DNA from 2 places in the Microbacterium dextranolyticum genome. Region 1 is predicted to be linked to the other one. Evidence: riboswitches for the same ligand, from Rfam matches in the RefSeq annotation. Region 1 holds a riboswitch; the other holds the start of a gene.

The links. Region 1 has a riboswitch for thiamine pyrophosphate ahead of thiM (hydroxyethylthiazole kinase). Riboswitches for the same ligand answer to the same signal wherever they lie in the genome.
Region 2: another riboswitch for thiamine pyrophosphate. It lies ahead of JOE64_RS13470 (ECF transporter S component); the one in region 1 lies ahead of thiM (hydroxyethylthiazole kinase).

Annotation. Positions count from the first base shown of each region.
Region 1 covers NZ_JAFBBR010000001.1:1,161,839-1,177,790, reverse strand. The annotation lists gene JOE64_RS05315 (NAD(P)-dependent oxidoreductase) at 1-417, shown strand, start outside; gene JOE64_RS05310 (winged helix-turn-helix transcriptional regulator) at 438-851, shown strand; gene JOE64_RS05305 (heavy-metal-associated domain-containing protein) at 955-1,164, opposite strand; gene JOE64_RS05300 (TetR/AcrR family transcriptional regulator) at 1,191-1,895, opposite strand; gene JOE64_RS05295 (ABC transporter ATP-binding protein) at 1,999-2,958, shown strand; gene JOE64_RS05290 (ABC transporter permease) at 2,958-3,704, shown strand; gene JOE64_RS05285 (SRPBCC family protein) at 3,815-4,234, shown strand; gene JOE64_RS05280 (MarR family winged helix-turn-helix transcriptional regulator) at 4,231-4,716, shown strand; gene JOE64_RS05275 (hypothetical protein) at 4,742-5,314, opposite strand; gene JOE64_RS05270 (FadR/GntR family transcriptional regulator) at 5,415-6,083, opposite strand; gene JOE64_RS05265 (2-isopropylmalate synthase) at 6,256-7,989, shown strand; gene JOE64_RS05260 (bifunctional hydroxymethylpyrimidine kinase/phosphomethylpyrimidine kinase) at 8,026-9,477, opposite strand; gene JOE64_RS05255 (thiamine phosphate synthase) at 9,507-10,172, opposite strand; gene thiM (hydroxyethylthiazole kinase) at 10,169-10,978, opposite strand; TPP riboswitch at 10,970-11,061, opposite strand; gene JOE64_RS05245 (serine hydrolase domain-containing protein) at 11,171-12,382, opposite strand; gene JOE64_RS05240 (alpha/beta hydrolase) at 12,408-13,352, opposite strand; gene JOE64_RS05235 (hypothetical protein) at 13,861-14,817, shown strand; gene JOE64_RS05230 (TetR/AcrR family transcriptional regulator) at 15,151-15,678, opposite strand; gene JOE64_RS05225 (hypothetical protein) at 15,792-15,952, shown strand, end outside.
Region 2 covers NZ_JAFBBR010000001.1:2,944,678-2,960,629, reverse strand. The annotation lists gene JOE64_RS13490 (MFS transporter) at 1-1,281, opposite strand, end outside; tRNA gene JOE64_RS13485 (tRNA-Ser) at 1,388-1,478, shown strand; gene JOE64_RS13480 (SLC13 family permease) at 1,716-3,308, shown strand; gene JOE64_RS14620 (D-alanyl-D-alanine carboxypeptidase family protein) at 3,330-4,823, opposite strand; TPP riboswitch at 4,862-4,971, shown strand; gene JOE64_RS13470 (ECF transporter S component) at 4,964-5,608, shown strand; gene JOE64_RS13465 (ABC transporter ATP-binding protein) at 5,613-7,103, shown strand; gene JOE64_RS13460 (energy-coupling factor transporter transmembrane component T family protein) at 7,100-7,888, shown strand; gene glpK (glycerol kinase GlpK) at 7,945-9,459, shown strand; gene JOE64_RS13450 (aminoglycoside 3'-phosphotransferase) at 9,983-10,708, opposite strand; gene JOE64_RS13445 (DUF488 domain-containing protein) at 10,827-11,177, opposite strand; gene JOE64_RS13440 (hypothetical protein) at 11,275-11,772, shown strand; gene JOE64_RS13435 (SDR family NAD(P)-dependent oxidoreductase) at 11,851-12,612, shown strand; gene JOE64_RS13430 (enoyl-CoA hydratase/isomerase family protein) at 12,866-13,831, shown strand; gene JOE64_RS13425 (SDR family oxidoreductase) at 13,828-14,658, shown strand; gene JOE64_RS13420 (Cof-type HAD-IIB family hydrolase) at 14,716-15,585, opposite strand; gene JOE64_RS13415 (LacI family DNA-binding transcriptional regulator) at 15,737-15,952, shown strand, end outside.

The DNA of each region.
Region 1 (15,952 bases):
GGCCCCCAGCTCGCCGAAGCCCTGCCGCTTCTGGCCGAGGTCGCCCAGAGCGAGGGCGCCCGCCTCAGCTTCGTCGGCGGCGCCGGATCGCTGAACGTCAGCGAGGGCGGCCCTCGCCTGTTCGACACCGCGGAGTTCCCCGCCGAGTACAAGCCCGAGGCCGTCGCGCACGGCGCGATCCTCGACTGGCTGCGCACGACCGACGAGAAGCTCGACTGGTTCTACGTCAGCCCCGCCGCCGTGTTCGGATCCTGGGTGCCGGGCGAGCGCACCGGCACGTTCCGCGTGGGCGGCGATATCCTGCTGACCGACGCCGAGGGGAACTCGAGCATCAGCGGCGCCGACTACGCCACCGCCTACGTCGACGAGATCGAGAAGGCCGCCCACCCGCGCGCCCGTCTCTCCGTCGCCTACTGACCGAACCCGAAGGGGACGCCGTGACCGAGGACCTGCCGTTCGACCCGTACAGCCCGAACTGCCCCAGCCGGCAGCTCGTGGATCGCATCGGCGACCGGTGGACCATTCTCGTGATCGGCGTCCTCTCGGAGGGCCCCGCCCGCTACACCGACCTGAGCACCCGCGTCGGCGGCATCTCGCCGCGAATGCTCTCGCAGACCCTCAAAGCCCTCGAGCGCGACGGCCTGATCGAGCGCCGCGCCTACGCCGAAGTCCCACCCCGAGTCGTCTACAGCCTCACCGCAGCCGGCGCATCGCTCGGCCCTGTGCTGCTGAGCGTCGAGGACTGGGCGCGCGAGCACATGCCGGACGTCCTCGGCGCTCGGGAGCGCTTCGACGCCTCGGCGGGATCACCCGACGCCGGTCGCCATCAGCATGGGCCTCGACCGATGTGACGAGCCGCGTACACCCCGCGCTACAGCCCTTCGCCGGCACGGACGAGATCGAGTGGGGCTCATCTCGCTCACGCCACCGGAGACGCGTAGAGCACCAGCGACATCAGGCGCGAACGGCTTCGTATCCAGCCTCTTCGACAGCCGCGAGCACCGCCGCTTCATCGACGAGGCCGGCCGTGGAGACGGCGAGCAGGCCCGACTGGGCGCTCACGTCGACCGCGTCGACGCCGGCGATCTTGGACACTTCCTCGCGGACGGCGCTCTCGCAGTGCGCGCACGTCATCCCGGAGACCTGGAACTGCGTGGTCGTCATGGTGGACCTTTCCTCGATGGATACCCCTAGGGGGTATCTTCCATCGTAGGACGGATCGCCCCGCTCGGCGCGGCCGATTCCCCCGGGCGTGCGGCGTAGGCACGCAGGAACGCCCGCGTCCCGTCGGACATGATCTGCCGGATGCGACGGGTGTCGCTCCGCCGGGACGGGGGCTCGTTGAGCACCCGCAGGATCGTGAGGGCGACGAAGTGCTCCGCCGCGAGCGCCGGGTCGTCGACGTCGACGAGCCCAGCGGCGGCGAGGCTGCGGATCCGCTCGGTGAGCGCGTGTGCGTGCGCCGCATCGAGGGGATGGTCCTCGAGCTCCGGGAGGAGCGGCTCGTTCTCGGCGATGAGCGTGACGACCGCGCGATAGTCGGACGACGCGAGCAGGGATGTGCCCAGATCCGCCGCGAACGCCCCCAGTGCGCGCTCAAGGCCCGCGGAACCGCGGATGTCGGCGTCGTCTCCGAGGTGCTCGGCGATGAGTCGGCGCAGCGTGGCGAGAGCCGCCTCGCCCGCATCCTCGATCGTGCCGAGCAGCAGACCGCGCTTGTCGCCGTAGTAGTCGTAAACCGTCCGCTTCGAGACGCCGGCGCGCTGCGCGACGGCATCCATGCTCGTCCGTTCGACGCCCGCCGCCCCGAAGAGCTCGCGCGCCGCCGTGAGGATGGCGGCGCGCTTGTGCGCCTGCCCCTGACGCAGAGGTCTCGACACGGTATCCGTGGTCATCCCGCCCCCCTCCGGATCAACGGGCGGGACCGGCCCGGCCCCGCGCATCGATCCTACACCGGAGAGTGTAGGAGACTACACTGCACGGTGTAGTGTGCCATTCATGAACGTCTCATCGGCGGAGCTGCAGGCCCACCATCTGATCAAGCGCTATGGCGCCACCACGGCCGTGGACGGACTGTCGTTCACGGTTCCCCCGGGTGCCGTGACCGGCTTCCTTGGCCCCAACGGAGCGGGCAAGTCCACGACTCTGCGCATGTTCCTCGGACTCGATCGCCCGACCGGTGGCGCCGCGACGATCGGCGGGCTCCGGATCCGGGAGCTGCCGCACCCGATGCGGGTCGTCGGGGCGCTCCTGGATGCGCGGGCGATCCATCCGCGGCGGAGGGCGATCGACCACCTCGCCGCCGTGGCGCGCGCCGGCGGCATGCCGAGGTCCCGCGCGGCGGAGGTGCTCGACCTCGTCGGATTGGGAGGCGCCGGCGACCGCGCGGCGGGCGATTTCTCCCTGGGCATGAAGCAGCGCCTGGGCATCGCCGCGGCACTCGTCGGAGACCCCGGCATCCTGATCTTCGACGAGCCGCTCAACGGCCTCGACCCGGAAGGCATCCGCTGGGCCCGCTCGCTCATGCGGCGGCTCGCCGATGAGGGCCGCACGGTGCTGTTCTCGAGTCACCTGATGGGCGAGATGGAGCTCACCGCCGACCATCTGATCGTGATCCACCGCGGACGCCTCGTCGCGGACGCCCCGCTCCCGGACGTCGTCGCGAACCACACCACGGCGCGCGTGCGGGTGCGTACGCCGCAGACGGCACTGCTGCGCGGTGCGCTCGCGAAGCACGGGGTCGACGACGTCGGAGCGGACGGAGCCGTCCTCACGATCCCGCACGAGACCACGGACCGGATCGGCCGAATCGCCGCGGACGCCGGCGTCGAGCTGTCCGAGCTGACCCTCATCCGCGATTCCCTCGAGGATGCATTCCTCTCTCTCACCGCCCCGGCCGCGCCGTCCCCCGACTCGCCCGGCGCGCCCGTCTCGCCGCTACGGCAGAAAGCCGCCTGATGAACCTCTTCGCCTCCGAATGGATCAAGACCCGCAGCGTCCGCAGCACCTGGGTCCTCGCCGCCGCGACGGTCGTCGTCACGGTGTCCGTCAGCCTCCTCGGAGTGAGTGCGCTCGCCGGCAGCGGCGCCGCCTCCCCCGCCGAATTCGACCCGGTGGGAGCCGGATTCAAGGGCATCCTCGTGGGTCAGATCCTCATAGCCATGCTGGGTGCTCAGTCGATGACCGGAGAGTACGCGACGGGCCAGATCCTGTCGACCCTGACGGTCGTCCCGAAACGCGGCGCGCTCCTGGGGACGAAGGCCGCGATCACCGGCCTCGTGGCCCTCGTCACCGCCGTCGTCACCGTCGCCGCGACCTTCGCCGCCGCGCAGGCCGCACTCGCCGCGGGAGGCCTCCCGTCCGCGGACATCGGCGATCCCGACACCCTGCGTGCCGCCGCGTGCGCGACGCTCTACCTCGTGCTGACCGCCCTCATCGGACTCGGTTTCGGCACGATCACCCGGAGCGGCACGGGCGCCCTGTCCGTCGTGGTCGCGATCGCGCTTCTCGTCCCCGCGCTCGCGCCCGGGGTTCCCGGGACGGTGGGAGAGGTCCTCCGCACCGCCTGGCCGCTGACCGCCGGGCAGGCGTCGTACACGATCACCGCCGATTCCTCCCCTCTCAGTGGGATCGCCGTCATGACGGTCTTCACCGTGTGGACGATGCTGGCCGCACACCTCACGCTGCGCATCCGCGACGCGTGAGCCGGGTCGTGCTTGTCGGCGGCGCCCTCACGCTTGCGCTCCGGCGGGAACGGCGACTCATGGTTCATGTACAGTACTAATAAGCACACTTATCAGATTGCGAGCACACCATGTGGATCACCGAATACCGAGCGACGACGACAGCGACTCCCGCGGCGGTGTGGGATGCCTTGCGAGCCCTCCACTCGGGACAACCGCTCGGACCGGAGTCCGACTCGTTCGAGTTGCACGGCCCGTTCGCCGTGGGCACCGTGCTCACGATCACCCCCCAGGGACAGGAGCCCATGCAATCCACAATCGTCGACCTCGTTCCCGAACGCCGCTACGCCGACCGCACGCTGTTCGGAGGTCTCTCACTCACGTTCCGGCACGACCTCGCGCCAACCGACGAGGGTGGAACAGCGGTGACGCACACACTGATCATCGACGGCACGGATGCGGACAAGGTGGGACCCGACCTCGGCCCGCAGATCAGCGGCGACTTCCCGGTGGCGATGGCAGAGTTGCTCGCCGCCGCCGAATCTCGGTGAGCGACCGGCTGGCGTCGAGCTATCCTGACGCAAACTCCAGCCCCGGCCTGGCGCTGTGGCGGACGACGAATGCTTGGCAGCGCCAGGTGCGCGCCGCCCTGTCACCGCACGACCTGACGCATACGCAGTACGTCCTCCTCGCCTCGCTGACCTGGATGGACCGATCCGCCCCCGTCAGCCAGCGCGAACTCGCCGACCACGCGGCGCTCGATGTCATGATGACGTCACAGGTGATTCGGATTCTCGAGGCGAAGGGCTACGTCCGACGCGAGCCCCACCCCTTCGACGGACGTGCGTTCGCGCTTGAGCCCACCCCCACCGGAATCGAGCTGGCCAATCGAGCGACCATCGACGTCGAGACTGCGGACACCGCCTTCTTCGAGGCCCTCTCGCCCGGCGCGACGCGAGCATTCGTATCCGCGCTGCGGGACCTCGCGTCACACCGGACGGACGGAGGGCCACGTGCACACGACGGACCGTGATCAGGCTCGATCGACACAGGGGCCGTCAGTGCGTGAGCAGCACCTTCGCGAAGCCGATGCCGAAGCTGACGAGCGCGAGCATCACGCCGGCCCAGAGCGCCCCGACGGTCAGGGGCTTGCCGCTGAAGCGCTGCATCGACAGACCGACGAAGCCGATACGAACGGCGAGCACGACGATGGCCGCGGTCTGCATCCACGCCGCCGGCAGCCACCCGATCCACGCCACGACGTACAGCGCCGCGGGGATCAGCGACGAGGTCGCGATGGGGCGCGCGGTGCGCACCACCTCGCGCATGGCCGCGCGACGCGCGGCAGGGCGACGCGCGACGCCCGCTTCGCCATATCCCTCCGCGACGATGTGAGCGAGCACGTGCGCGAGGAAGGTCAACAAGCCCGTCGCGAGCACCGCCCAGACCGCGGCGCCGTGCTCGATCTGCTCCGGCCCGACCGCGATCGCTGCACTGAGCAGGGTGATGTTGCCGTAGACGTACGACGACAGCCACTCCCGGACCTCCCCCGCGGGCAGGTCGGGCGACGGGCGCCGACCGCGACGGCGAGGATCATCACGAGGCGAGGTGCCGTCGGCGGAAGATGACATGGGCCACATTGTCCCTCGGTGACGCCACCACGCACAGCCCGCGCGGTCCGCGATCAGACGTCGCCGCCGCGACCGACGGGAACGGCGAGGAGCGTCGCGCTCAGGCGAACCCCGCCTTCAGCGCCGAGAGATGCTCGCGGCTGGCCTGCGCGGCGGCGTGCGGCCGACGGGCGACGATCGCATCGACGAGCATCGCGTGGGCATCCTGGTCCATCTTCTCGTCCGCCACGGGGCGGAGGCGGAGCATGTTGACCATCGCGCGGCGAACCCTCGCGGTGAAGCCGTCGAACATCTCGGTGAGCACCTCGTTGTGCGCAGCCACGACGATCGCGCGATGCAGAGCCGTGTCGGCGTCGACGTGGTCCTCCACGCTGCGGCCCGACTCATCGCGCGCCAGAAGCGCGCCTCGGATCGCCCGCAGATCTGCGGGCGTGCGACGTTCGGCTGCGAGCATGGCAGCTTCGACCTCGATCGCCGTGCGCGCCTCGATGACGGTGACGATATCGGCCCGGCGGAGCACCTGATCCCAGTCCTCGGGGGCGTCGAGCGCCGTGACGTAGACACCCGCCCCGTGCCGGGAATCGAGGACGCCGCGACCCGCAAGCCGCCGAATCGCCTCGCGGACGGTCGAGCGCCCCACGCCGAGCTGGAGGGCGAGCGTGGTCTCGCCGGGGAGCTTCGCCCCCAGGGGCCACTCCCCGGCGCGGATGCGCTCGGCCAGCACATCGGCAACCTGGTCGGCCAGCGGGACCCGCACGAGTCGCGTCACGATAAACTCCTCTACTTGTCTGAGGACTTATGTTACTGTCATCCCCGTGTCATCGCTCGCTTTCCTTCTTCTTCGCCGCCACGGCGGGGCTTAGCCTGACCGGCTCCCCGACGTGGAGCCGCACGGTGCGCCGGTCGTTCGCTCGTAAAGAGACCCCCGAAGGACAACCGACATGACCACGCCCCCCTGGAACCGGCAGCGCCCCTCAGGCATGCCCTCGCACCGCTACACCGACGTGTACTCTCGCGTGCAGATCCCCCTCACCGACACCGAACGCCAATGGCCGAGTCGCCGGCTCACCGCAGCACCGCTATGGGTGCCGGTCGATCTGCGCGACGGCAATCAGGCGCTCGCCGAGCCCATGGATCCCGAGCGCAAGCGACGATTCTTCGAGCTCATGGTGCGGATGGGCTACACCGAGATCGAGGTCGGCTACCCCTCGGCATCCCAGACCGACTACGACTTCGTCCGGCTCATCGCCGACACCGACATCGCCCCCGACGACGTCACGATCGTCGTGTTCACCCCCGCCCGCCGCGACCTGATCGAACGAACGGTGCAGTCGATCCGAGGCATCCGCAACGACGTCGTCATCCACCTCTACACGGCGACCGCGCCGGCGTGGCGAAACACAGTGCTGGGCAAGAGTCGAGACGAACTGCGCGAGCTGATCCTCGCTGGCGGGCAGGACGTGCTCGAGCTCGCCGGTGACCTGCCGAACGTGCGTTTCGAGTTCAGTCCCGAGGTCTTCACCCTCACCGAGCCCGACTACGTGCTCGAGATCTGCGACGCGATGACCGCGCTGTGGGATGCCAGCCCCGAGCGCCCCGTCATCCTGAACCTCCCCGCGACCGTGGAGATCGCCACTCCGAACGTGTACGCCGACCAGATCGAGTACATGCACACCCGCCTCGCCCGCCGCGACGGCGTGATCCTTTCGGTCCATCCCCACAACGACCGGGGCACCGGCGTCGCCTGCGCCGAGCTGGCCGTGCTCGCCGGGGCGCAGCGCGTCGAGGGATGCATCTTCGGCAACGGCGAGCGCACCGGGAACGTCGATCTCGCCACGCTCGCACTGAACCTGCACGCGCAGGGCGTCGATCCGATGGTGGATTTCTCCGACATCAACGAGATCCGCCGCACCGTCGAATACTGCAACCGGATCGAGGTCCACCCTCGTCACCCCTACGTCGGTGACCTCGTGCACACCGCGTTCAGCGGCACTCATCAGGACGCCATCAAGAAAGGGTTCGCCGAGCACCGGGCCCGCGCCGCCGAGGAGGGATGCGACGAGAGCGAGATCGCGTGGCGGGTGCCGTACCTGCCGATCGATCCCGCCGACATCGGCCGCAGCTACGACGCAGTCATCCGGGTGAACTCGCAGTCCGGCAAGGGCGGAGTCGCCTACCTGCTCCAGACCGAACACGGCGTCGAGCTGCCGCGGCGTCTGCAGATCGACTTCTCGCGGCATGTGCAGCGACACACCGACGCCAGCGGCGGCGAGGTCACCGCCGACGACATCTGGGCGATCTTCGCCGACGCCTACCTGCCCGACACGAACGACGCCCGGGTGCGCGTCGGCACCGTGCGCGTCGATGAGGCCTCGACGGATGTCGTGATCCAGGTCGAGGGCCACGAGTACCGCTCCTCGCACGCGGGCGTCGGCCCCGTCGACGCCGTCGTCCGCGCGCTGGCCGACGCGGGCATCGAGGTCGAGATCCTGTCGCTGCACCAGAGTTCGCTCCGCTCGGGCGCGGATGCCGAGGCGCTCAGCATCGTCGAGTACCGCGGCCCCGACGGCCCGGCCTGGACGGCGGGGCGCGACGGGTCGGTACTCACGGCGACCGTCGACGCCGTCGCGCGCGCGGCGAACGCGATCGCCGCGCGCGCGGTGGGAGCCTCGTGATGACGAGAGCGTGCCGGGTGCCGCCGGCGCGGCCGCTCACCTGCCCCGGTCGAAGAAGTCCCTTTCGTGCACGGCCGATCGGCGGAACGCGTCGCGCATCGCGGTGCGCACCTTCTCGTCCGCCGTCGCCGCGGCGCGGGTGACGATGTCGATGGCGTGCCGAGTCGAGGCGGCGAAGGCGGGATCGGCGTACGTGTCGAGCCAGGAGCGGTACGGATGCTCCGCATGCGAGAGCGGGTGCAGGCGGTCTCCGACGTCCTGGTAGATCCAGAAGCACGGCAGCAGCGCCGCGATGAGCACGCGGTAGTCGCCGCGGGCTCCGGCGGCGAGGAGATGGTCGAGATACGCCGTCGTGACCGCGTCCGCGCGGGTGTCGTGTCTGTTCGCGGGCCCGAGCCAGCTCTCGTGCAGCTGCAGTTCGCCCGCGATCGCCCCCTGGGCGGCCCCGGCCCAGAACGCCTGCTCGTCGCCGGTCGGCGCCAGCCGCGCCGCCTCGGCCAGCACCCGCGCGTAGTCACGCAGGTACAACGCATCCTGCGCGAGATATCCGAGGAACACGTCGCGCTCGAGGGACCCGTCGCCCAGGCCGCGCACGAACGCGAGATCGTCGATCTCGGCCCGGATGCCGCCGACGTGCTCCCACCAGTCCTCTTCGACTTCTGCCACGGTGGGCGCGGTCGTCGTGCCGCCGCGGGTCCAGAGCCCGGCGAAGTGGCTGACCGGCCCGTGCCCGGACCCGACGCCGAGACTCGCACCGTGCCGGATGCTCTCCGCGAGCCAGCGCTTGGACTCGGCCGCGGCCCGCTCCCACTCTCCCGTCAGAGCGACGCGGGTGGCGACGGCCGACGACAGCGAGCATCCGGTGCCGTGTGTGTTCGTGGTGGCGATCCGCTCTCCGGGGAACTCGGTCACGGCGAGGTCGCCCCCGGCCTGCTCGACGAGGGCGTCCGGCATCCGCTCGCCCGCCAGGTGCCCGCCCTTGGCGAGGACGCGCACGCCGTGTCGCCCGGCGACGCGACCGGCCTGCGCGAGCGCGTCGTCCCACGCCTCCGCGACGGGTTCCCCGGCGAGGATCGCGAGCTCGGGAAGGTTCGGGGTCACGAGGTCCGCACGCGACATAAGGTCGCGGAGCGCCTCTTCGGCATCCGCCTCGAGCAGGCGGTCGCCACTGGTGGCGACCATCACCGGATCGAGCACGACGACCGGTGGACGCACCCGATCGAGCCATGAGGCGACCGCCCGGATCACGTCGACCGTCCCCAGCATCCCGATCTTCACGGCGTCGATCTCGACGTCGTCCGAGACCGCGTCGAGCTGTTCGACGAGGAAGGCCACGGGCGGCACGTGCACCGACCGCACCCCGCGCGTGTTCTGCGCGACCAGCGCGGTGACGACGGCCATGCCGTAGCCGCCGTTCGCGGCGATGCTCTTGAGGTCGGCCTGGATGCCTGCTCCGCCGGTCGGGTCGGTCCCCGCAATGCTCAGCACGCGCGGCACCCTCGAGGCCGTCCGCCCGCTCATGCGACGCTCCACGCCGCACGCAGATCGACGGCCGCCCGGCCCGGGTCGACCGCGCCGCAGACGGCCGAGACGACCGCGGCACCCGCAGCACCGGCACGGCGCAGCATCGGCAGGTCGGCTGCGGTCACGCCGCCGATCGCGACGGCGGGCAGAGCGCTCACCGCCACGAGTCGGGCGAACTCGTGGTGCCCGAGGGGTGGCGGCGCGTCTCGCTTCGTGGAGGTCGCGTGCAGCGCCCCGATGCCGACGTAGTCGACGACGCCGCACGCGGATGCCGCCGCCAGCTGCTCCGGCGTCGATGCACTCAGCCCCAGCACGGCGCCCGGATCGATGAGGTTCCGAACGGTCTCGGGCGGCAGGTCGGACTGACCGACGTGCACGCCCGCGACCCGCGCGCCCGCATCACGTGCGGCGAGGAAGACATCGACCCGGTCGTTGACGAGCACCGCGACACCGTCCGGCACCGCATCGGCCACCCGCAGCACGGTGTCGAGGAACCGGCGCGCCGAGGCATCCTTCTCGCGCACCTGCACGGCCGAGACGCCCTGCGCACCCGAGACACCCTGCGCCGTCGCGGCGCGCACCACCTCGACGACGTCGTGGCCCGCCGCGGCCGCCACCCCCGTATCCGTCACGAGGTAGATCGACAGGTCCACGCTCACGCGATCACCGCCCGCGTGCGGAGCGTGTCGGCATCGAGGCCATCGAGTGCGTCGAGAAGAGCGACCGCGAAACTGCCCGGTCCCCCCGCACGCGTCGCCGCGACCTCCGCGGCGACGGTGTAGACCGTCACGGCGGCGACCGTCGCCTCGAACCGGTCGTCATGGACACCCGCGAACGCCGCCATCACGGCTCCCAGCGCGCACCCGCCGCCGGTGACGCGGGTCAGCAGCGCGTCTCCGTTGCCGAGGCGGACCTCCTCGGCACCGTCGGTGACGACATCCACCGGCCCCGAAACGGCGACGACGCCGCCGGTCGCCCGAGCGATGCGCCGTGCGGCGGCGACCGCATCGTCGACGCCGTCGGTGGCATCCACCCCGCGCCCTCCCGCCCCCGACCCGTCGAGCGCGATGATCTCCGACGCGTTGCCCCGCACGACGGCGGGACGCTGCCGGCGCAGCTCGGCGGCGAGCGCCGTGCGCACCGGCAGCGAGCCGACGGCGACCGGATCGAGCACCCAGGGCGTACCGGCGTCGTCCGCGGCGGACACCGCCTCACGCATCGCCTCGCGCTGCTCGGAGGTCGGCGTGCCGAGGTTGATGAGCACGCCGGATGCGACGCGGGCGAACGGTCCCGCCTCGCCCGGGATGTCGACCATCGCGGGCGAGGCGCCGAGGGCGAGCAGGACGTTGGCGGTGATGGTGGTCACGACCGAGTTGGTGAGGCACTGCACGAGCGGCGCATGCGAACGCACCGCCTCCCAGGCCTCGACGGTGGAACGGAGCAGGTGTTCTGGCGTGCGCGTCATGCGCGACATCCCTTCGCTAGTACGAACTAGATCAGGTTCGACGGGTGTGATCTCAGCCCCGCAGGGCACCCCGTGTCACGTGTTGGCCCCAGGTTAGCGGATGGGCGCACCGGCGCGATCGCCGCGCTCAGGCGCGCAGTGAATCGCTCCGGCAGACGTGGACCGGCGCCCGGCTGTCGCTGATCGCGGCGGTCAGCCGCCCAACGCCCACAGCACGCCGGCCGTCAGCGGCGTCAATCCCGGGTAGCCGGGAGTCAGCCCCGCGGGTTGGATGGTGTTGAGGATGACGATCGCGAGGTCCGAGTCCGGGCAGTACGCCGCGATCCCATTGGAGCCGGGGATCGCCCCCGCGTGCCCATGACAGGTGCCGACGCCCGGCACCATCCAGGTCGCGATCCCGGCACCCTCCCCGAGCTGCACGTGCGGAACCCCGGACGTGTCGTACGCGGCGGAGTAGTACTGCGAAGACAGCGGCGTGACCTGCAGCATCTCGCCGAGGTGGCCCGCGTCGACGACATCGCCTCCGACGAGCGCACGAATCCAGACCGCCTGATCCGCAGCGGAGCTCACCATGCTGCCTGCCGCCCACGCGCCCGGCCACTGCGGCGACGGCGACTGCGCACCGACCGTGCCGCCTTTGCCGGCGCACGCGGCGCCCTCGCCGTCCGCGCACGTGAGCACGAATCCGTTCACGGCCTCCGGACCGGTGCCCACGCCGTCGAGGTAGGTGTGCGCGAGACCGAGCGGTTGAATGAAGCGCGTACGCACCAGCTGCTCGTACGGCGTCGCCGTTGCGAGTTCCGCGATGCGGCCGAGCACGATGTACCCCGCGTTGAGGTACTCGTACGCCGTGCCCGGTACGAACGCCGGCACGCGGGTGAAGACGTCGTCGATGAGTTGCTGCGGAGTCGCCGTGCCGACACGGGCGAAGTCGAGCTCGCTCAGCCCGCTCTCGTGTTGCAGCAGCATCCGCACCGTGATCAGATCACCACCGGGCGCCGCAGGGAACCAGCGATCGATCGTGTCACCGAGCGCGAGCACGCCCTCCTGATCGAGCTGCATGATCAGCGCCGCGGTGAAGAGCTTGGTCATGCTCCCGATATGGAAGGTCGCGGCCGGGTCGAGCGCCACACCCGCGTCGCCGTCGCCGCTCACCGCGACCACCACGGCTCCGTCGCCCCGCGAAGCGGCGACGGCGACGCCCGGGATCGTGTACGCGAACGGCCCGGTCGACGGCGATGCGCGCCACTGCAGCAGCGAGGCTGCCATCCGGTCGCCGAACACGGCGTCGGACGGTTCCGTCGTGGTCGGGACGGGCGCGGGCACAGCGGTGCAGGCGGCGAGCACAGCGATGAGCAGCGCGGCGCCCGTGAGAATCGTCCATCGGATTCGGCGCACGGTCATCTCCCCCTCGGGTGCGGAACGTCGATCAACCACGGAACGGGGCGACGAACGCGGCGAGTTCGCGCGCGAGCTGCGTCGAGAACGGATGCGTCACCTGATCGACGAGCGCCGGGACATCGGTGGCGCCCACGTCTCGGAGGATGTGCACGACGCCCGGAAGCTCGACGAAGCGGGTGCCGCCCGCCGCGAATCCCGACGCCAGCCACGCCACACCGGAGCCCGGAGAGCCGTCACCGCAGGGGGTGTTGGAGTCTTTCGTGCCGCAGGTCACGAGCACAGGGATCGTGACCTGCGGGGCGAGAGCGGCCGGATCGATCTCGTCGAACTGCCGCCCGTAGAGCGTGCGGTACGCGTGCGAGATCACCATCTGCGCGGGGTCTGAGCCGAAGATGTTGCTCTGGATCGTCGACTGCATGACCGCCGTGTATCCGGTCGCGTCACGCAGCGGCGCGGGACCGGGTGCCGGGTACGGCGGCGTGGCCGAGCGGATCTCCTCGACGCCGTCCGCGATCCAGGTCGTCAGGCTCGCGGCATCCGCGGACGCCATCGCGGATGCCGCGACCGCAGCGTCGATCTGTGCGGAGAACTGGTGGGAGACGATGTCGAGGATGCGGCCGTAGGCCGGCTCGATGAGCAGCAGCGCCGCCGGTGCGGGCGCGCCGCTCGGGTCGGAAGCCACCACAGTCGCCACCGCACCGCCCTCGCTGTGTCCGACGAGGAGAAGCCGTGTGGCGTCGACGCCGGGTTGCGCCGCAAGGAACGAGAGGGCGTCGCGCACGGGCTGCACGCGCAGTCCGTCGTACGTGAGGGGAAGGAGCAGACCTGGATCGGCGGCGTACGGGCCGAGCCCCGTCTCGCCCGTGCCGAGCTTGTCGAACCGCAGCGAGGCGATGCCCTCGGCCGCGAGGAGGTCCGCCAGCCAGCGATACTCCCCCATCGAGATCCCCGCGCCGTCGCCGTCGCGATCCACGTCGCCGGTGCCGCCGATGATGACGGGGCGGCGACCATGGGGTCCGCCTCACGCGGCCCACGGTAGCTGCCGTGATACGTGACGCCGCCGCTGACGAAAGCGATGTCGGTGTCGGCCGCGATCGCGCCGCACGCCGGCACGGCCGCGGCGGGCGGTGCGGCCGCGCCCCCACTCGCGGCCGCACCGATCAGGAGTGCCGCCACCAGCCCCCACGCACCCCCGCCGCGACGACGCCGGCCTTCTCGACGACGCAGGATCAGAACGATCCCGACGGCGAGAAGGCAGAGAGCGGCGACGACGATCAGCGAGTTCGACGCGCCCCCGCCCGTGGGGGCGAGGCAATCGGGCATGACACTCCTCCTCGTCGGGGGCGGCCTCTGATTCGCACCCCTCGCGTGTCGACGGCATGTCACCGCACGTCGATCGCGTTTCGTCTCAGTGTCCTGAAACGGCCGGGCGCGAACAAGAACCTCTTGCGGACGTGTCCGCAAGAGGACAGTCTGAGCGCGTGAATGACGAGTCTCTTCTCGCACTGGCTTACCGTGGGCGACCGGCGACGATCGACGAACTGGCCACGCTGTCGCATCTCCCGCTCGCAGACGCACGCGTCGCGGTGACCCGGCTTCGCGCGCGCGGCCAGCTCGGCGGCCACGATGGACACATCACCTATGTGAACCCCGGCGACTGGGCCGCAGAGACGGTCGCCGCGCGCGCCGGCGACCTCCGCCGCACCGCGCGCGACCTGCTCGGCGAGATCGAGCGGGTGGTCGCGGACCTCCCTCGGATGATCGACCATTGGTCGATCGGGCAGACGTCGGCAGACCCGATGCCCGTCGTGACCCGCCACGGGCCGCGCGCATCGGAGGACGTCTGGTTCGAGTTCGGCCGGCGCGACGCAGGAACGCTGGATGCCGTCCTGCCCGACATCAGCCGATTCCTGACGAGCCCCCACGAGCGGGTCACCCGCTTCTCCGAGGCTTTCCGTCGCAAGGATGCCGTCCGCGTGATCCTGCCGACCACGATCGCGAAGGACCCCGTCGTGCAGCCCTTGCTCGTCGCCTTCACCGCGGCCGGTATGGAGTACCGCTTCCTCGACGATCCGCCGAGCTGGTTCTGGGTGGACGGCGAGCAGCTCGCCATCCCGTTTGAGTGGGGCGAGGGGCGTCCGACGAGCGTGATCAGCGTGCGGAACGCGGCACTGGCGGGCATGATCTCGGCATACTTCGCCTCACTCTGGCGACGTGCCACACCCGGCGTGCCGACCACGGAGCCGTGGACGCCTCTGCTTTCCCTCATGCGCACCGGGATGACCCTCGACACCGCATCCCGTCAAATCGGGGTGAATCCCCGCACGGGTCGGCGGCGCGTGGCGCAGGCGATGACCCACTACGGCGTGTCCACGCTGTTCGCGCTGGGCATGGCGTGGGCGGCGGATGCGGATGCGGGCGTGTCACACGCGCCGTGAGGGCTCGCACGCCTCTCAGATGTCGAGCTCCTCGACGTCGGGGCGGGTGAGCGCCGCCGCCGTCGCCTGGACCAGCGCATCCGGTAGATCGCCGGCCATCGCGGCGACGTCAGGGAAGACCGACAGAGAGCGCCGCCCCGTCTGCCACCAGTCGTGTGCCCACGTCCGACGGTCTCGTAGAACGCAGGTTCGGGTTTGGCCGCACCGATCGCTCCCGACGGATGGACGTCGTCGAAAAATCAGATGCGGCCGACGCCGATCGGCGCGATCCCGCCGCTCTCATCGACCGCCGACCGGTGTCTCATCGGTGGCTGCGCAGTCGCAGTCCTCGCGTCATCCTTCCGCGAGGTCGAGCATGGCAGCGACGATCCGTTCACGCATCCCTTCGGAGAAACCACGCCCGAGAGCGTCACGAGTCCACAACCCGTCCGAGGCGAGGAGCGCCACCCACTGCCTCGGGCTGAGCGGGCGTTCATCCTCGCCGGACCACCGCCGGAACAACGCCTCTCGATTGTCGCGCACCGGCCCCTCGCCGGCGCCGTTGAGGACGATCTGCAACTCCGCCGTCCGTACGTCGGCATGCGCGAAGCTGCGGATCATTGCGGCAAGGCGCTCATCGGGCGTGGACAGATCGACATCTTTTCCGAGGGCGCGGGTCGCAGCGGCATCCACCTGCGTCCAGACATCAGATTCGACCGCATCCAAGAGCTCTTCTTTCGACGCGAAGTGGTACTGCAGACCCCCTTTGGTCAGCCCCGCCTCGGCGGCGACGGACTCCAGCGTGAGGTGTGCGATACCGTCGCGCTCGATCACCGCATTCGCCGCCGCAATGATCTTCTTCCTGCTACTCGGACGCGCCATCGTTCCCCTTCGTCGACCCGAATCCTCTCGACTCACTCACGAATTACTATACCGTCCAGCAGGTATAGTAATTCTGCTCGGCGCTCACACATGCTTCGAGCGGAAGAGCAGACATGTACGTCATCGGATCCGCTTCGGAGATCACCGAGATCCTCGTGCGCACAGATCAGTCTCAGCACCGACGTGACGCGCTCGTGGTCACCCTTCGGGTGCACGGGAGCGTGCCGACGCACTCGCACGCATGGGTCGACGGCGTTCGCGAAGACCTTCACGA
Region 2 (15,952 bases), 1.8 Mb from region 1:
GAAGCCGGTGAGATCGAGCGCGCCTCCGGTGATCGCCGCGAGCGAGGCGATGGACAGGAGCCCCGCGACCCGGGCGACGGCGTTGTTGACGGCCGAGGCGATGCCGGAGCGCTCCGGATCCGCCGCGCCGAGGATGGCCGATGTGAGCGGAGAGACGGTGAGGGCGAGTCCGAGGCCGAGCACGATCATGCCCGGGAGGATCTGCCACCAGTAGTCGAAGCGTGCCCCGACGGTGAGCAGCAACAGGCATCCCGTCGCCATGACGAGGGGGCCGACCGTCATGAACAGGCGCGGGCCGAATCGCCCCGCCAGAACGCCGACCCGGGAGCTGAGGGCGATCACGAGGATCGTGGTCGGCAGACTCGCGAGGCCGGCGAGAGTGGCGGACAGCCCCGCGCCCTGCTGCAGGTACACCGCGATCACGAAGCCGTTGAGCGAAAGCGCGGCATAGATGAAGAGGGTCGCGAGGTTGCCGGCGCTGAAGGTTCTGCTGCGGAAGAGGTCGAGGGGCAGCAGGGGGTGCGGCGCGGCGCGCTGGCGCAGCACGAAGGCGGCGAACAGGACGACGCCGGCGGCGAGCGCGGCCCACAGCCAGGGGGTGGCGGCGGTTCCGCGGGCCGTGGGCAGTTCGATGAGGGCGAGGACGGCGAGCCCGAGCCCGGCCGTGCAGAGCGTCGCGCCCCACCAGTCGATCCGTGCCCCGGCACGGCGCTCGTCGCGCACGTCGAGGCGGGTGAGCAGCCAGAGGGCGACGCCGATCGGCAGCACGTTGATGAGGAACACCCACCGCCACGAGGCATGGTCGACTATCACGCCGCCCAGCAGAGGTCCGACGATCATCGCTCCGGTCGTCATCGCGGTCCACAGCCCGATGGCGCGTGAGCGTGCGGGGTCGGACATCGTCGACGTGATGAGCGCCAGCGAGCTCGGCACGAGGAAGGCCCCGGCGATGCCCTGCACGGCCCGAGCGGCGATGAGCAGTTCGATCGTCGGGGCGGCGGCGACCGCGAGGGATGCCGCGCCGAACCCGATCAGCCCGATCCGCAGCACCAGGATGCGGCCGTACGCGTCGCTCGCGGCGCCGGCGACGAGGATGAGCGCCCCGAGTGTCACGAGATACGCGTCGACCGTCCACTGCTGGGTCGACAGGCCCCCGCCCAGTTCGCGGGCGATCGCGGGGAGCGCGACGTTCACGACCGTGCCGTCGAGGAAGGCCACGAATGAGCCCAGCACGGCGATCGCGACGACGAGTCGCTGCTGTGGGGTCATCCGTGCGGTCACTCCTGTCACGCTACCCGCGGGCGGCGACACGGTGCGCGGGGGTCGGTGACGTCTTACCTAGCGTGCCGGTTCGCGGGGATGCCCGGAGTGTCGTAAGCTAGTCGGCGGTGACGTGTCCGAGCGGCCGAAGGTGCAACTCTCGAAAAGTTGTGTAGGGTAACCCCCTACCGTGGGTTCAAATCCCACCGTCACCGCCACCGAAACCCCCGCGAATCCCTTGAAAACACTGGGATCGCGGGGGTTTCACTTTGTCCGGACGCTTCCCGGGCGCCCGGACGGACTCCTCCGCATCAGGATCGCGTCCGCAGGCGGGATCGGTCGTGAGGCGGAAGGGGGCGGGGGCTCCCACCGACCGGCCCCGTCCCATCGAGCCCAGCGCGGGCGGAGCCCGAGGGCGGGTGGGCGCGCCGACATCCGGCGTCTAGGGTGAAGCCATGGACCCGGCCGGTTGGACATTCCTGATCCTGGCCGTGGCGATCGCCGCGTTCGTGAGTGGACGCGTGCCCCTCTCGATCGTATCGATCGGCGTCGCGCTCGCCCTGTGGGCGACGGGCGTTCTCACCCTCGGCGAGGCGTTCTCGGGCTTCGGCGACCCGACCGTGCTGTTCATCGCGAGCCTGTTCGTGGTGAGCGAATCGCTGGATGCCACCGGGGTCACCGCCTGGCTCGGGCAGCAGGTCGTGACGAGGGCGGGGCGTGGCCGGGTGCGTCTGACCGTCGTGATCGGCGCCATGGCAGCCCTGCTGGCCGCGTTCATCTCGATCAATGGAGCAGTTGCGGCGCTGCTGCCGGTCGTCGTCGTGGTGGCGGTCCGCGCGAAGATCGTGCCGTCGAAGATGCTGATCCCGCTCGCCTTCGCGGCGAGCGCCGGGTCGCTGCTGACCCTTACCGGCACGCCGGTCAACATCGTCGTCTCCGAGGCGGCGGCCGCCGCGGGCGGCCGAGAGTTCGGCTTCTTCGAGTTCGCGCTCGTCGGGGTCCCGCTCGTGGTGCTGACCGTCGCGATCGTCGCGTTCGGCGGCGGGCGACTCCTTCCCGAGCGTCGCCCCGAGCACGTCGCCGACCCGACCGATCCGAGCGAGCACGCCCGAGCTCTGCGCGACAGCTACGACGTCGACATCGATACGGGCGTGCTGTTCAGCGCCCGCGAAGGCGTCGCCGAAGTGCTCGTCGCGCCCCGCTCGAGGCTCATCGGGCGCACGATCTCGGCCGGCATGACCACTCGCGACGAGGACCTCGTCGTGCTGGCGGTGCACCGCGGCGCCGACGACGGGCCGAACGCCTCGCGTGGCACCGGGGTGACCGGCTCGCTCACTCTGCAGGCCGGCGACGCGATGCTCGTGCGCGGGCCGTGGGCCGCGCTCACCCGCTACGCGCAGTCGCCCGATGTCATCGCGGTGACACCGCCGCAGGCGCTGCAGCGCGCCGTGCCGCTCGGGCGCGGAGCCAAGCGCGCGCTCGTCATTCTCGGTCTCATGGTGCTGCTCCTCGCGACGGGCGCGGTGCCGCCCGCGGTGGCGGGCCTCGTCGCGGCGGGAGCGCTCGTTCTCACCCGCACTTTGACGATCCCGCAGACCTACCGTTCGATCTCGTGGACGACGGTCATCCTCATCGCGGGCATGGTGCCGCTGTCCTCGGCGTTCATCGCCACCGGCGCGGCCGGTCGGGTCGCCGACGTCGTGCTGGGGATCGTCGGATCGACCTCTCCCCACCTCGCGCTGCTCGTGCTGTGCGTGCTGACGATGGTGCTCGGGCAGTTCATCTCGAACGTCGCGACCGTCCTCATCGTGACGCCCATCGCGGTGGCGATCGCGGGCAGCCTCGACCTCAGTATCCAGCCGTTCATGATGGCGCTGACCGTCGCCGGTGCCGCCGCGTTCCTCACGCCCGTCGCGACACCGGTGAACCTCATGGTGCTGCAGCCCGGCGGCTACCGCTTCGGCGACTACGCCAAGCTCGGCCTGCCGCTCATGATCGTCTACCTCGCGGTCGCGGTGCTGTACGTGCCGCTCGTCTGGCCGTTCTGACGCATCCGCGCGCGGCGTGGCTCAGCCGGCGAGACCCCACAGCTCGAGCGGATGGGTGAGGCGCCACCAGGCATCCGGATCGGGCAGATCACCCGTCAGGTGCAGTCCCGTCGACGTCGTGCCGAGGGGACCGGTCGCCGTCGCGGTGCCGACGGCTGCATTCGCGGTACGGGCGTCGCCGAGTGAGATGTCGGATGCCACCGGTGCTGTCGCACCGTTCCACAGCAGCAGCGAGGCATCGGCGTCGGTCACGATGTTCGCGGCCCCGCCCCATTTCGTCGTCACGACACCGGCCAGGGTGCCGGCGGGCACGAGCCGCGGCTGCGAGGCCTCGGCGGCGACCTCGTCGAGCAGCCGCGCGGTCTGGGTGTTGCGTTCTTCGTGGCTCGCCTGGCCGAGCGTCACTGCGTACGCGCGCACGGTGGCATCCCCGGCGGTCTGCTGACGTGCGGCGAGTAGGTTGTACCCCGTGTCGAGCGAGCCGGTCTTGACTCCGATGACCGCCGGATCGCTGAGCAGATCGTTCGTGTTGACGACGGTGCCGGCGCCGGGCAGATCGACCGAGGGTGTCTTGACGATCTCGGCGATCACCGGGTCGGCGAGGGCGAGTCGGGCCAGCGCGATGAGCGACGCCGGGTCGGCGGAGTTCTCGGGGTCGATCCCGGTGGGCTCGACCATGGTGATGCCGGACAGGTGGTGGCGGGCGAGCCAGTCGGCCGCCGCTTTCGCGAAGACCGTGTCGCTCGGCCAGATCGAACTCGCGAGCCGGTCGGTGTAGTTCCCCGCCGACCCGATCAGCATCCCCTGCAGCATCTGATACTGCGTCAGTGAGCCACCCACCGGAACGTCGAGAGCGGACTCGTCTTTCGCGAGGTAGTTGTTGTACTCCCGCTCGTCGCTCGACGTGAACGAGAAGCTCGGGCCGCTCTGCCCAGGCGACAGCGGCATCTGCTCGAGCACCATGAGCGCGGTGACGACCTTGCTGATGCTGGCGATCGGGGCGCGGTCGTTCGTCGAGGATGCCACGGCGTCGAACCCCTCGACGCCGACGGCCGCGGATCCCTCGGCCGGCCACGAGACCGCCGAGGCCGGCGAGGAGATGTCGGCGATCCGGATCGACTCGACGGTCGGGGTGACAGCGGACAGCGGCCAGAGCAGCGTCGCCGCCGCATACGCGCCGACGACGCCCACCACCGAGAGCACCGGCACGACGACCCCGGCCCGCAGGGGCGAGCGGCGCGGGCGTCGCGCGAGCAGATCCGGCGCGGCATCGGCGAGTGCAGCGGGTACCGCGGCGGTCGCCGCGACCGCGTCGTCGTCGAGCCACGCGAGGGCCGTGCGCGACGACGGGCGGGGCGTCGACGCCGTCACGAATGCGTACGTCTCGGGGGAGGCCTCAGGTGCCGCGCCCTCATCCGGCGCGGGCGTGGCCGGGGCCTCGGCAGCCACCGGGCCCGTCGGTGCGCCGGCCTCTCGTCGGGCACGCCGCGAGGTCGGCGCATCTTCCACGGTCACTCGCTCAAACTACTACCCGTTCGTGCCTATACTCGATGTCACGTAACCACGGGAGTCCGGTGAGCCGGGCTGAGAGGAAGCGATCCACGCTTCGACCGTCGAACCTGATCCGGATCATGCCGGCGCAGGGAGGAGAGAACATGCACGCTTCGGCGTCCCCATCCACCGTCACGTCCTCGACCACGTCGGGGCCCGGCTTCGGTCGCCTGCGCTGGCGCGTCGTCGACATCGTCGTGGCCAGCGTCATCGGCGTGGCATCCGGTCTGATCTTCCTGCTCTGGAACATCGGCTACCTCGGCCCGAAGGCGCTGCTCGACCCGCTGCTGCCCGGCCTGCAGGGTCTGCTGGACGGCCCGTGGCTGTTCGCCGGCGTGCTCGGTGCGCTGATCATCCGCAAGCCCGGCGCCGCCATCTACACCGAGACGCTCGCCGCCGTCGTCTCGGCACTCATCGGCAACCAGTGGGGCGGATTCCTCACGATCGAGGCCGGCCTCGTCCAGGGTCTCGGTGCCGAGCTCATCTTCCTGCTGTTCCTCTACCGCGCCTGGTCGCTGCCGGTCGCGATCCTCGCCGGTGCCGGTGCCGCCATCGCGGGCGGCATCAACAACCTCGTGCTCTGGTACGTCGGAGCCGACGCCGCCTTCACCGTCGTCTACCTCATCTGCACCGCGATCTCGGGGGCGGTGATCGCCGGCGCGCTGTCGTGGTTCCTCGCTCGTGGACTCGCCGCGACCGGCGCACTCGACCGCTTCGCTTCGGGGCGCGAACGTCGCGCCCTCGTCTGACCCGGTGACCGGCGACGGCCCCGCCGCCGTCTCGGCGCGCGGCTGGGGATGGCGTCACGCGTCTCGGCGGGCCTGGGCCGTGCGCGACGTGTCGCTCGAGATCGCACCCGGCGAGCGCGTGCTGCTGCTCGGCGCGTCGGGTGCGGGAAAGTCGACTCTGCTGCACGGACTGGCGGGTGTGCTCGGCGGCGACGAAGAGGGTGAGGCGTCGGGCGAGCTGCGCATCGACGGCGCGCCGGCCGGAGCCTCGCGCGGGCGCGCGGGGCTCGTGCTGCAAGACCCCGATGCGCAGGTGATCCTCTCTCGGGTCGGTGACGACGTCGCCTTCGGGTGCGAGAACCTCGGCGTGCCGCGCGGGGAGATCTGGCCGCGCGTGCGGGCGGCGCTGGATGCCGTGGGCCTGCACGTTCCGCTCGACCGTCCCACGTCGGCGCTGTCGGGCGGGCAGAAGCAGCGGCTCGCGCTCGCCGGGGCCCTCGCGATGCGCCCGGGGCTGCTGCTGCTCGACGAGCCGACCGCCAATCTCGACCCCGCCGGGGTGGAGGACGTGCGCGCCGCGGTGGGTCGGGTGCTGGATGCCACCGGCGCGACCTTCGTCGTCGTGGAGCATCGGGTCGAGGTCTGGCTGCCGCTCGTCGACCGGGTCGTGGTGCTGGGCGACGGCGGTGTCGTCGCCGACGGACCGCCCGATCGCGTGCTCGGCGAGCGCGGAGCGGAGCTCGCCCGCGGCGGCGTGTGGGTACCGGGCATCCCGCCCGCCGTGCCGCCCCCGCCCGCACGAGCTCCGGGTGACGTGCTCATCGAGGCGCGTGCCGCGGCGGTCGCCCGGGTGCGGGCGGTTCCCGTCGCCACGGGGATCGACCTGGATGTGCACGCCGGCAGTGCGCTGGCGATCGTCGGGCCGAACGGCGCCGGTAAGTCGACGCTCGGCCTCACCCTCGCCGGGCTCCTCGCCCCGGCACGGGGAGAGGTGCACGCGCGACCCGAGCTCGCCGACGGGCTCGACGCCGCCCCGATCCGCTGGCGCTCGCGCGACCTGCTGACCCGGATCGGCACCGTCTTCCAAGATCCCGAGCATCAGCTCCTCGCCCGTACCGTGCGCGAGGAGCTGGAGGTCGGGCCTCGCGCCCTCGGCCTGGAGCCCGGGCTCACGGCATCCCGCGTCGACGAGCTGCTGGAGCGGCTGCGGCTCGCGCCGCTCGCGCGCGCGAACCCCTACACCCTGTCGGGCGGCGAGAAGCGTCGGCTGACGGTGGCATCCGTGCTCGCCACCGCGCCGCGCGTCATCGTGCTCGACGAGCCGACCTTCGGGCAGGACGCCCGCACGTGGAGCGAGCTCGTCGCCCTGCTCGCGCAGCTGCGCGACGACGGATCGGCGATCGTGACGATCACGCACGACGCGCAGGTCGTCCGCGCCCTGGATGCCCGGACCTTCCGTCTCGGCGGGGGTGCTGATGTCGGCGAGCCCGGCGGCGCGGCAGGGGGTGCGCGATGACGCTTCTCGACAACCGCGCGCGCACGGGCGCCGTCGCCCGCATCAACCCGGTCGCGAAGCTCGCCGCGAGCGCCCTCATCGCGCTGCCGCTGATCCTCACGATCGACTGGGTGTCGGCGTCGGTCGCGCTCGCCCTCGAGTGCGTGCTGTTCCTGTTCGCCGGGCTCGGCTGGCGCGAGTTCTGGCTGCGCACCTGGCCGGTGTGGATCGCGGCGCCCCTCACCGCGCTGACGATCGCGCTGTACGGCCAGGCATCCGGTCACATCTACGTCGAGTGGCTCGTGCTGCGCATCAGCGACGGCTCGCTCGCGCTCGCGCTGGCGACCTTCTTCCGCGTGCTGGCCGTGGCGCTGCCCTCGGTCGTGCTCTTCGTGACGGTCGATCCCACCGACCTCGCCGACGGGCTCGCGCAGATCGTGCGACTGCCGGCCCGATTCGTGCTCGGTGCTCTCGCGGGGCTTCGCATGGTGGGCCTGTTCCTCGACGACTGGCGGGCGATCGAGCTCGCCCGCCGCGCACGCGGCGTCGCCGACCGGGGTCGCATCCGCCGGTTCGTCGGGATGGCCTTCGCGCTGCTCGTGCTCTCGATCCGCCGCGGCTCGAAGCTCGCCACGGCGATGGAGGCGCGCGGCTTCGGCGCTCCGGTGCGCCGTACCTGGGCGCGTGCGTCGACATTCGGCGGCCGCGAATGGGCGCTCGTCGCGATCGGCGCGGCGGTCTCGGCGATCGCGGTGACGGCCTCCGTCGCCGCCGGCACCTGGAACTTCATCCTCGGGCCGAGCTGAGACCGGGCGCGCGCTGCTGCTTCCGGTCGCGCGGCATCCCGGCCAGGATGGTCCGCATGCCCCGCTACGTCATCGCCCTCGATCAGGGCACCACCTCGAGCCGCGCGATCGTCTTCGACAAGAAGGGCGCGGTCGTCGCGGTCGGGCAGAAGGAACACGAGCAGATCATGCCGCGGGCCGGCTGGGTCGAGCACGACCCGATCGAGATCCGCGACAACATGCGCGAGGTCATCGGCATCGCGCTGGGCCGTGCCGACGCGACCCGACACGACATCGCGGCCGTCGGGATCACGAACCAGCGCGAGACCGCGATCGTGTGGGACCGCACGACGGGCATCCCCGTCTGCAACGCGATCGTCTGGCAGGACACGCGCACTCAGTCGATCGTCGACCGTCTCGCGGGGGATGCCGGTGTCGATCGCTACAAGGACGTCGTCGGCCTGCCGTTGGCGACCTACTTCTCGGGCACGAAGATCGCCTGGATCCTCGAGAACGTCGAGGGGGCCCGCGAGAAGGCCGAGGCGGGCGACCTGCTCTTCGGCACGCCCGACACGTGGGTGCTCTGGAACCTCACCGGCGGCCCTCGGGGAGGGGTGCACGCGACCGACGTGACGAACGCGTCGCGGACGCTCTTCATGGACCTGAAGACCCTGCAGTGGCGCGACGACATCCTCGCCGACTTCGGCGTGCCGCGGTCGATGATGCCCGTGATCCGTTCCTCCAGCGAGGTCTACGGCGTCGCCCGGGGAACCTCGCTCCTGCGCGAGACGCCGGTGGCGGGCATTCTCGGCGATCAGCAGGCGGCGACCTTCGGGCAGGCGGCGTTCGACGCCGGCGACAGCAAGAACACGTACGGCACGGGCAACTTCCTGATCTTCCAGACCGGGACCGAGATCGTGGCATCCGACAACGGGCTGCTCACGACCGTCGGCTACAAGCTCGGCGACGAGCCGGCCCACTACGCGCTGGAGGGCTCGATCGCCGTCACCGGCTCGCTCATCCAATGGCTGCGCGATCAGCTGGGGATCATCTCGTCGGCGGCCGAGGTCGAGCGCCTCGCGCTGTCGGTCGACGACAACGGCGGGGTGTACGTCGTGCCCGCGTTCTCGGGTCTGTTCGCACCGTACTGGCGCTCCGACGCGCGCGGCGCGATCGTCGGGCTCACGCGTTTCGCGAACCGGGGCCACATCGCCCGCGCCGCGCTCGAGGCCACCGCGTTCCAGACGCGCGAGGTGCTGGATGCCGTCGCCGCCGATTCGGGCGTCGCTCTCACCGAGTTGAAGGTCGACGGCGGCATGGTCGCCAACGACACGCTCATGCAGTTCCAGGCGGACATCCTCGGCGTGCCGGTCGTGCGCCCCGTCGTCGCCGAGACGACCGCTCTCGGGGCGGCCTACGCCGCGGGCCTCGCCGTCGGCTTCTGGAGCGACCTCGACGAGCTGCGCGCGAACTGGCGCGAGGATCGGCGCTGGGTGCCTCGAGACGACGAGGCCGAACGCGAGCGTCAGCTGCGCCTGTGGAGGAAGGCCGTCACGAAGTCGATGGACTGGGTCGACGCCGACGTCGTGTGACCCGTGCGCCCGGCTTCGGGTCGCGTGTGGTCGCCTTCGGTGGCGCGACGGGTGGCGGGTTCGGGGCTGGCGACGCCGGTGGTGGTGGCGGGTTCGGGGTCGCGTGTGGGCGGGTGCCCCCCGTTCGGGGTCGCGTGTGGCCGCCTCGGGCCGCGGATGGCGGCCAGAAGGGGTCCCAAACCTGCGGGGTGGCCCGGGTGTAGCTTCGGGGTCGCGTGTGCGCGGGTGCCCCCCGTTCGGGGTCGCGTGTGGCCGCCGTGGGTCGGCAGGAGCGACGACACGAGACCCCGGATCTCGGTAAGTGGGGCCCGGCATGGTTCGGGGTCGCATGTGGGCGGTCGCGGTGGTGGGACGTCGGGTTCGGGGTCATGGATGGTCGCTTCGCGCCGACGGCAGCGGCCGCATGAGACCCGAAACCGGCGGCGGCGAGGGGCGGTGGCGAGGGCGAAGAGGCGCGAGGCGCGAGGGCGAGGGCGTGAGTCGGGCGAGAAAGAGGTGTGGATGCCCGGGGTGAGGCGCCGCGTCAGGTCGCGTTCCAGAGGGCCCGGTAGTACGCGAGGCGTTCGTCGTCGGGCTTCACGCCGTAGGCCTCGATGAGGGCATCCTGCCAACCGGGACCGTAGTTCCACTCCGTGCTTATCGCGGCGACGGCGATGTCGGCCCAGCGGTCGGCGATCCCGAGCGCGCCGAGGTCGACGTGCGCGACCCCGTGTCCGTCGTCGTCCAGGAGCGTGTTGGGGCAGCACGCGTCGCCGTGGCAGACGACGAAGCGGTCGACCGGCGGGGGCGTGCGCAGGTCGATGGGCACCCGGATGCCTCGACGTCGAGCGTTCGCGATGCGTACCGGCACGGTCCACTCGAACGGGCAGTCGGCGACCGGCAGCGCATCGTGCAGCGCTCGCAGCGCCTCGCCCACGGCGCCGACCGCGGTCGCGGGGCGTTCGATCCATCGCGGCTCGACGGCAGAGGATGCCTCGATCGCCCTCGTGACGAGCCATTCGTTCGTGGGGCCTGCCCCGGTTTCGATGACGGAGGGAACCTCGACGTAGCGCCGTGCCCACGAGAGGCGGCCGGCCTCCGCGCGCAGGGAGGTCTCGGCGTTCCGGGGTCCGTGCTTGATGTAGCGGCCGTCGTCGGTGCGGAAGGTGACGCCCCCGATCGCGTTGCGCCACACCGGTGTCACGGCAGCTCCCCGTGCGAGGCGTCGGACCGTGCGGGGCGCGTCGACGTGATCGGTGGGGATGCTCATCCCGCCCATTCTGCCCGGCGTGGCCGGGCGCGTGCCGCTCCGTGCCGACAAAAGACGGACGTGGTCCGCCGACACCCGACCGCGCCGGAGCCCCGCGGCATCCGCGCGGGCCCTTCGCTCACTCGCTCGCGCCGAGTAGTTCCTGCAGAACGACGGCGCCGTTGTGTTCCTCGTCGTGCGAGGCGAACAGGAGCGTGACCACGGCGTGCCCCGCGATCTCGTCTCGCACTCGCGCGACTCCACCGTCGGCGGCAAGCTCGTCGCGGTACCGGGCCGAGAAATCGGGCCAGGACATCCCCTCGTGGTGGACGGCGCGGCGCAGCTCCGCAGACGGCGCGACCTCCTTCGCCCACAGGTCGACTCTCGCCCGCTCCTTGGACAGGCCGCGCGGCCACAGCCGATCGACGAGCACGCGGAAGCCGTCGGCATCCGTCGCCTCGTCGTAGACGTGCTTGACGTGCAGTTGCATGATTCCAGTCAACTCTTCGCGCCTCTGCGTCGCCAGCCTCCGTGTACCTGTGTCGTCGGCTGGCACGCGGCCGGCGCCCGACGTGCTGAAATGGATCGTGCCCATCGAAGCTGTTCGCCGTGTCGGAGTCCTCACCGCGCTGGCCGACGAGGGCGACGGAGCCGCAGTCGCCCTGGGCGACGTTGCGGCTCACCATGTCCGGTTGCGCTCCGACGGACTGGTCCCGGCCTTCGGTGCGGCGCCGTCGGGGTTCGTGCCGTGGCGGCAGGTGCGAGAGCTCGACGCCGACATCCCCGCGACCTGGGTGCCCGCTCCCGCCGTGATGGATGTCGTCGGGCCGCTGCTCGAGGGTGTCTTCGGTGGGTCGGGCTCCATCGCCGAGACGCCCACCTTCCCCGTCCGGATCGTCGCCGATGACGGTGCGCGGCTCGAGTGGCGGGCGACACCCCACTATCTTTCGGGCTATCGGCGCAGGGATGCCGCTGTCGCCGCCCGGCTGCTCGCGCACCTCGTGGCGCGTGCCGACGCACGCATCCTGCTGTCGCGACCACACGAGATGCTCGGACGTCTGGCGCAGATTCTGCCCAAGACGTGAGACGCAGTTCCGCGTATGCTGATACGCGGTGGCACCGTGACTCACGCGGTGGACCCGATGGAGTTCGAAGGGGAATCCATGGAGATCGTCGGCGCATCCACTCTCGTCACCGGCGGCGCCAGCGGGCTGGGCTTCGCGACTGCGCGGCGTCTGGCCGAGGCCGGCGCCCACGTCGTGATCGTCGATCTGCCCGCATCGGCCGGTGCCGAGCGGGCAGCTGAGCTGGGCGCGACCTTCGCACCCGCCGACGTCACCGACCCCGGCCAGATGGCCGACGCCGTTGCCGCGGCCGTCGCGGTGGCGCCGTTGCGCGTCGTCGTCAACTGCGCGGGCATCGCGCCGCCCGCCAAGGTCCTGGACCGTGACGGGCATCCCACCGACCTCGCGCATTTCGAGCGCATCGTGCGCATCAACCTCGTCGGCACGTACAACGTCATCGCCCAGGCATCCGCCGCCATCACGCGCACCGATCCTGTCGACGGAGGCGACCGCGGCGTCATCGTCAACACGGCCTCGGTGGCCGCCTTCGACGGCCAGATCGGGCAGCCCGCCTACTCCGCGAGCAAGGGCGGCGTGCACGCCATGACGCTGCCGATCGCCCGCGAGCTCGCGCGCCATGGCATCCGGGTCTGCACGATCGCGCCCGGGATCATGGAGACGCCGATGCTCGCGGGGTTGCCCGACGCGGCCCAGGAGAGCCTCGGCCAGCAGGTGCCCTACCCGGCGCGGCTCGGCCGGCCCGACGAATACGCGAGCCTCGTGCTCGAGATCGTGCGCAACGGGTACCTCAACGGTGAGACCATCCGCCTCGACGGTGCGATCCGGATGGCGCCTCGATGATCTCTCGCCTTACTCGCGCGGCCGGTGGTACGGCCTCGGCGACCGCCTCCGTCGGGTGGGCAGCCCCGAGTGTCGAGGCGTCGCTGTTCCGTACTCCTCCATCTCGTCACACGGCCGGCGGCCGTTCCGCCGGATTCCGCGACATCCCGGACCGCGGCTGCGAAGGATGGAGGAGTTCGGCCCGCGCCCCGGTCGGCGCCGCGACGCACACCCCCGCCCCGAACCTGCCCCCGACCCCGACGGAGACCTGCCGATGAGCGATTCGATCCTGTACGTCCGCGAGGGCGCGCTCGCGCGCGTCACGTTCAACCGGCCGTCCGCACTCAACGCCATGGGGTTCGAGATGGGGCGGCGGTGGCGTGACCTCGCCCTCGAGATCACGGCCGACCCCGGCGTCGGAACGGCGCTGCTGGATGCCCGTGGCCCCGCGTTCTGCGCGGGTGGCGACGTCATCGAGATGGCATCCTCCGGCGCGGACGGGAGCGACGTGACGGCGGCGGCAGAAGCGATCCATGCGGGCATCCGCGCGTTCGTCGAGTCCGACATCCCGGTGGTCGCCGCCGTCCAGGGTGCCGTCGCCGGCGGCGGGCTGGGTCTCATGCTGACCGCCGACTACGTGATCGCCGCCACTCGGGCGCGCTTCGTCAGCCGGTACGCGAACATCGGCCTGAGCCCCGATCTCGGAGTGTCGACGCTCCTTCCCGCGGCCGTCGGTCAGACGCGCGCGCTGCGCCTGCTGCTGCAGGACGAGACCCTCGATGCCGAGACGGCGCTGGATTGGGGCTTGGTCTCGGAAATCGCCGACGACCCCGCTCAGCGAGCCGAGGAGGTCGCCGCGTTCTGGCTTGCGAACGCCACGGGCGCCTTCGCACAGGCCAAGCGCCTCGTCCGCGCGGGAGCGCGGCGCGCCTTCGCCGAGAACCTGGCCGACGAGGCGCGCACGATCGGCGCCCGCTTCGACACCCCCGAGGCGCAGATCCGTGTTTCGGCGTTCGCCGCGGCATCCCGTGTGAAGACGGCAGCGCCCGCAGCGCCGGCAGCACCCGGCGCGTCCGAGGGTTCCCGAGGATCCGGCGGTTCGCGAGGAGCTGAGACGCCGGATGCCTCCTCAGAATCCGCCATCTCCGCGGCATCCGCCGCAGCACCATCCGCCGCCGCACCAGCCCCCGAACCCCCGACCGCACCCGAGACCTCGCCCCGACCGCAGGAGCACGCATGAACACCCTCGCCGGAAAGACCATCCTGATGTCGGGCGGCAGTCGCGGCATCGGCCTCGCGATCGCGTTGCGTGCCGCGCGCGACGGCGCGAACATCGCGCTGCTCGCCAAGACCGACACCCCGCACCCGAAGCTCGAGGGCACCGTCCACACCGCGGCGGCGGCGATCGAGGCCGCCGGCGGTCGTGCGCTGCCGATCGTCGGCGACGTCCGGAGCGACGACGACATCACCGAGGCCGTGCTGAAGACCCAGGGCGAATTCGGCGGCATCGACATCGTCGTCAACAACGCCTCGGTCATCGATCTGGCGGGCTCACTCGACCTCGCCGTGAAGAAGTACGACCTCATGCAGGACGTCAACGTGCGCGGCACGTTCATGCTCTCGCGGGCCGCCGTTCCCGCGTTGAGGGATGCCGCGAACCCGCACATCCTCTCGCTCTCGCCGCCGCTGAACCTCAGCCCGCGCTGGCTGGGTGCGCACACGGGCTACACGCTCGCCAAGTACGGCATGACGATGGCGACGCTCGGCATCGCTGCCGAGTTCGCGTCAGACGGCATCGCGGCGAACACCCTGTGGCCCGAGACCACGATCGCGACCGCGGCCGTGCAGTTCGCGCTCGGCGGCGACCGGATGATGAAGGTCAGCCGCACCCCCGAGGTCTACGCCGATGCCGCCTACGAGGTGCTCACCCGTCCGGCGGGGGAGCGCACGGGGCAAACTCTCATCGTCGAGCAGGTGCTGCGGGATGCCGGTGTCACCGACTTCTCCGGCTATGCCGCGACGCCCGGGACGCCCGACAGCGAGCTGTTCCCCGACATCTTCCTCTGAGGCATACGCACTGGCCCGGTCCGGCCCGCTCGTCGCCCACCGGGCCGGACGGCGGCGTCAGATCAGGCCGAGACGCGTCAGCGCGTTGTGGATGCCGTCGTCGAGCACGTCCGTCGTGACGATGTCAGCCATCGCCTGCAGCTCCGGGTCGGCGTTCCCCATCGCGACCGCTGTGCCGACGACCTGGAACATCTCGACGTCGTTCCAGCTGTCGCCGATGCCGACCGCGTCGGCGGCGTCGCGTCCGAGGAGCTCGAGCACCTCGACGATCGCGGCGCCCTTGTTCACGCCCTGCTGGCAGATCTCGCCATTCGATCCACCCGGCAGGGGGATCGAACCGGGGATGACGTGGAACTCGGGGCCCAGCTCGCCGGCGGCGAGGGCCAGGGTGTCGCTCGAGGTGCTGAGGAAGGTGGCCTTCACGACCGCGTCGAGATCGACCTCGTCGAGCGGGCGGTAGTGGTTGAGCAGCGCGACGTCCTCAGATGCGGCGGCGCTCTCCTGGGCTGCGTCGGCTCCGTCGACGGGCGGGTGGGCGGCGCGACGGAACTTCGCGGCGTACTCGAGCACCCCGGGGCTGACGTACACGGTGGCATCCGTCTGCAAGAAGTAGTGGGCGTCGTGCGCCACGAAGTACGCGATCATCCGATCGACGAGCGGGCGCGGCATGGGGTGGGCGACGATCTGCTCGCCGCCGCGCACGGCGAACGCGCCGCCGTTGGTGATCGCGCCGTCGACCTCGATCTCGCGCACGCGCGGGTTGATGTCACCCGCCGAGCGGCCTGTGCACAGGTACACGAGGTGACCGTTCGCTCGCGCTGCGGCGATCGCCGCGGGGGTCGAGGCGGACATCCGCGAGCCGTGCTCGAGGATCGTCCCGTCGATGTCGATGAACACGATGCGCGAGGAAGCCGGTGCGGGGGTCACCCGTCCATCCTTTCAGAGCCGGGTGAACGGCTCGTGAGCGGGGCCTCCGGGGTCTGCCTGGAAGAGCCGCGCTGTGCATGGACTAGCGTCGATGATGCGCGCGGCCATATCCGTCGGATGCCCGTGCACGACCGGGCCGGGAGGGGGCGACGTGGCACGACCGAAGCTGCAGGACGTCGCGGCGCGGGCCGGCGTGTCTGTCACGACCGTCTCTCGCGTCTTGAACAACCGCGGCTACCTGAGCGACGATCTGCGTCGCCGTGTCAAGGCTGCCATCGACGAGCTCGGTTATCGCCCCGACGCGATCGCGCGGTCGCTCATCGGGAGAAAATCGGGGCTCGTCGGAGTCGTCGTCCCGACGGTCGCC